2 regions of the Oceanobacillus sp. FSL W8-0428 genome follow, and region 2 is predicted to be linked to the other one. Evidence: riboswitches for the same ligand, from Rfam matches in the RefSeq annotation. Region 2 holds a riboswitch; the other holds the start of a gene.
What was found. A riboswitch is a leader RNA that binds a small molecule or an ion and turns the genes downstream of it on or off. The one in region 2 is predicted to bind preQ1.
Positions count from the first base shown of each region.

Region 1: linked by a shared signal. The riboswitch ahead of queF (preQ(1) synthase) and the one ahead of MKY30_RS10745 (QueT transporter family protein) in region 2 are both predicted to bind preQ1.

Region 1 is NZ_JBBORB010000001.1:2,448,102-2,450,309, reverse strand. It holds gene MKY30_RS11490 (queuosine precursor transporter) at 80-715, opposite strand; gene queF (preQ(1) synthase) at 763-1,260, opposite strand; PreQ1 riboswitch class I at 1,338-1,384, opposite strand; gene murB (UDP-N-acetylmuramate dehydrogenase) at 1,499-2,208, opposite strand, start outside.
Region 2 is NZ_JBBORB010000001.1:2,300,273-2,302,480, forward strand. It holds gene MKY30_RS10740 (DUF3891 family protein) at 1-395, opposite strand, end outside; gene MKY30_RS10745 (QueT transporter family protein) at 544-1,026, opposite strand; PreQ1 riboswitch class I at 1,035-1,079, opposite strand; gene MKY30_RS10750 (VOC family protein) at 1,472-2,208, shown strand, end outside.

The DNA.
Region 1 (2,208 bases), 150 kb from region 2:
GCCAGATATTTTTTGCTCTGGCTGGTCTTTTCAATGTATTTATAATCAATACAAGAATTAATCTATCAGATTCTCCTGTTTAAGAAGCCTCCAATAACTCCGCCTGGTTTTTCTCCTCATGCTTTCTAGCTAAGCGGACCAGCAGATACGCAAATGGTGTGTCCATCACTGCAACAATAAACTTCCATATATATTGTGATACAATCATTCCAAGTAAAACTGTTGTCGGGACAATCCCCCAAAAAGCAATTATAATAAATAATATCGTATCAATGAGCTGGCTGGTCATCGTTGATAAACTATTACGCAGCCATAGCTTTTTCCTGCCATGACGATGCTTTAATCTATGAAAAATTGTAACACCTAAGTTCTGGCTGACAAAATAAGAAACCAGACTGGCTAAAATCACGCGGAAACTCCCATTAAAAATTTCTTCAAAAGCAGCCTGTGATTGAAAATCCGCTGCCGGTGGAAGCTGAATCGCAATATAAATAAATATCATAGCAATAATCTGTGTGAAAAATCCGGCTTGAATCGTTTTTCTCGCAGCCTTTTTTCCATAAACCTCGCCAATAACATCCATCATTAAATACGTAATCACATAAACAATCGCTGCAGCCGGCAACACAAAGCTTCCCATTTGAAATAATTTGACCGACAAAACATTGGACAACAATAACAGCCCAACAAAGACAGCATTTAAGTAAATATACATTATCCTGTTCCCTTCTCTCCAAAGGTTCAAGGACCTAACGTTTCCCTCTATCGATTATCTACAGTTTCCGGATACATATCATGCTGCATTAACCGGTCTTCTGCCATCTTTTCAAATTTCGTTCCCGTTTTTCCATAATTACAATATGGATCAATGGAGATTCCTCCGCGTGGCGTAAATTTTCCTCTCACTTCAATATAACGGGGATCCATCAGTTCAATTAAATCATTCATAATGATATTGACACAGTCCTCATGGAAATCACCATGGTTTCGGAAACTGAATAAATATAATTTTAAAGATTTACTCTCTACCATTTTAATATCTGGAATATAGCTGATATAAATTGTTCCAAAATCAGGCTGATTTGTCATTGGACAAAGTGTTGTAAATTCCGGACAGTTTAATTTCACAAAATAATCCCGGTTCGGATGCTGATTATCAAACACCTCTAAAATCTCTGGTGTATAATCAAACGCATATTTCGTTTCTTTATTTCCCAGCAATTCAATTCCTTGCAGATCCTTTTCACTTCTTCCTGCCATGCTGCTCACCTCCTTTTGATATTTTAAGATAAACAAAAAAGCCATGCTCCCAAGGAACACAGCTTGATAATTACAAGTTGTCCTTAGTTTTTTATAGAGGGTTAACGCTAAGAACCTCTGCCTATTGGTTAAAATTAACACTTCATATTATAAGAATGTAGACTCTGAATGTCAATCTTTCTTTTATATTACAAAGTTCCGTATCTTACCTTTCATGCCCGGAGCCTGCTCTACAATTTTATTTCTCCATATCCTCGCCAATAATGCGCACTTCACGTTCTAACTGTACATCAAATTTCTCTTTCACTGTCGCCTGGACAAATTGAATTAATGAAATATATTCTGACGCTGTTGCATTATTTTTATTGACAATAAAACCAGCATGTTTTGTAGAAACTTCCGCTCCACCAATTTGCTGTCCTTGAAGATTACTGTCTTGAATCAGCTTGCCGGCAAAAAAACCGGGCGGCCTCTTAAATACACTGCCGCAAGATGGATATTCCAATGGCTGCTTGGATTCTCTCTTATATGTAAGATCATCCATTACTTCTTTAATTTCTTCCTTGCTTCCGGATTTTAGAGCAAAGGTTGCTTCTAAAACAATATAGCCGTTGTCCGGGATATTACTTGTGCGATAGCTGAGATCCAGCTGATCCGCAGTTAATGACAGCAGCTCTCCATCTTTCGTTACAACTACTGTGCTTTCCAGCGCATCTTTAATTTCTCCGCCGTATGCGCCTGCATTCATATACAGAGCTCCCCCGACAGAACCCGGAATCCCGCATGCAAACTCCAGCCCCGTAAGTTCTTCCTTCAAAGCAAAACGGGAAGCATCAATAATTCTTGCACCACTTTGAGAGATGACCTTATCCCCTTCTCGCCAAATGGACGCCAGCTGTTGAAGGTTCATAACAATTCCCCGGATTCCGCCATCCTTCACGATTAAAT
Region 2 (2,208 bases):
CATTCCTGACGCTTTGCTTCCTGTTGAACAAATGCTTCCGCTTCAGGGAGAGAGGATTTTATCAGGAAACGTTTATAATGTTCACTGCAAAGTAAAGCAGCGTAGCTATCCTTCTCCTGAACCTGTTCAATACCCTGCGTGTATAATACGGTTTTTGGAATGGTTGGAAAATCAATAAATGAATAAGGCTGATTAGCCTGATCATTCCAAAAGGGCTGCTTGTCAAATGCTTTCCAGCCACAGTCGTGCTGATAAGCAGCATAAATAACAGAATCTTTGTAAGGAGCATGCTCCAAATAACTGGAGTCCAGATGTTTTAAAAATTCTCCTGATAAAAGAGCATGGTCTGGCTGTGCTATAAAAATAAAATGCTCGTCCTGATTTCTGATAATCATATTAATCCTTCCCTTCAAAATGATAATTTACAAAAAATGATATTTATAAAGAGGTGATCTGATTATACTCATTAGTATAGTTAAAAAGGGTTATCTGGATTTCAATTATTAAAAAGACGATGGATGATCCACCGTCTTATTCTCGATTCTATATTATTTTATCAAAATGTATCCGTTTATATAAAGTATAGAAAATCGGGATACCAATCAGCAATACAATTAATTCACTGGCTCCTGTTGTAAGCCATGTAAGCAGGAATGGTAAGTTTAAAGCAATCTTTAGCATAAAAGCGATAATAAACATATTAAAGCTGAAAATCAATGTATTCAGGAATAACAGTGTGAGTGTATTTTTAATATATTTCTTTAAGAAAATAATAATTCCTAACGATATAGCAGTATGTGCTGTCCCGAATAAGAGATCGAGCCCGCCTGCCATTGAAAATAAATTAGATGCAAATACACCAATTGTAATTCCGAAAAAGTAACGTTTATCAAAGATAATTAAATGGTTAAACATCTCTGATATTCGAAATTGAATCGCTCCGAATGCAACGGGAGAGACCAGCAAGGATAGAGCAACATATAGCGCTGCGATAATCCCGTTAACCACAAGTGTTTTTATATTCATATTTTGTTTTCCTCCTAGTTTTTTAGCGTGGGATGGTTACGAACCACGTCATGCAACGCTTATCATATCAGTATTTGAATTGGAAAACAATCGTTTTATACTATTTATAGTGTAAATAGTAGTCGTGTTTATTGTTTTTCTCGTCATTGGTCAAATCTCCACAATATGAATTGCTATTGCAGCAATTTCATCCAATTTTCATTTCAATAGAAGGATGATTTAACAACATGCAAGCAGGATAATGAAGAACATGTTCATAATGGAATAGGAAGGTATAGACGCTTATTCTCAGGTGCGAAAGTTGAGTTATTAATTTAAACAGAAGTTAAATAATCTGAACGAGAAAACATTTTTGACCGCTGGACTTCACTCATTTATAATTAGTTACATAAAGTAAGTTTATTATTTTTAGTGAAATATAAAACCGGAAAGGTGACTATTATAAATGGAAAAGAAATTTTTTGACGAACAGACAATATACGTATCAGATATAACTATACAGGTAACAGATTTACAACGTTCTATTCAATTTTATCAAGATTTTTTGGGCTTTAGAATAATGCGGAAAACAGATAATAAAGCAGTACTTTCGGCAGACAGCAAGAAGGCTTTAATTACTCTGGAGCAGCCTGAAGGAGTTGTGTCAAAACAAAGAAGAACAACAGGGCTCTATCATTTTGCTATTCTTCTGCCGGAACGAAAAGACCTGGCAGTATTTTTAAAATATCTTTTGCAGGAGGGGAGAAGATATACGCTGCAATTAGGTGCTTCTGATCACTTAGTCAGTGAAGCACTCTATTTCTCAGATCCGGATGGAAATGGGATTGAAGTAGCGAGAGACCGATTATCTGAAAGCTGGAGCTGGTCAGAAGAATCTGTACAAATGAGCACAGAACCGCTTGATGCAGATGGACTTCTCGAACTAGCAACAGAGGAGTGGAATGGCATGCCTGAAGAAACCCTTATTGGACATATTCATTTACATGTGAATGATTTGTCAAAAGCAAAGGAGTTCTATGTAGAAGGATTAGGCTTTCAAGAAGTAACCGTTTATCCTGGAGCTTCCTTTTTATCTGATAGCGGTTATCATCATCATATTGCAATAAATACGTGGAATGGAGAAGGGGCGCCGGTACCAGATCAAAATGAAGTCGGATTGAAGTTTTTTACAATAGTATATCC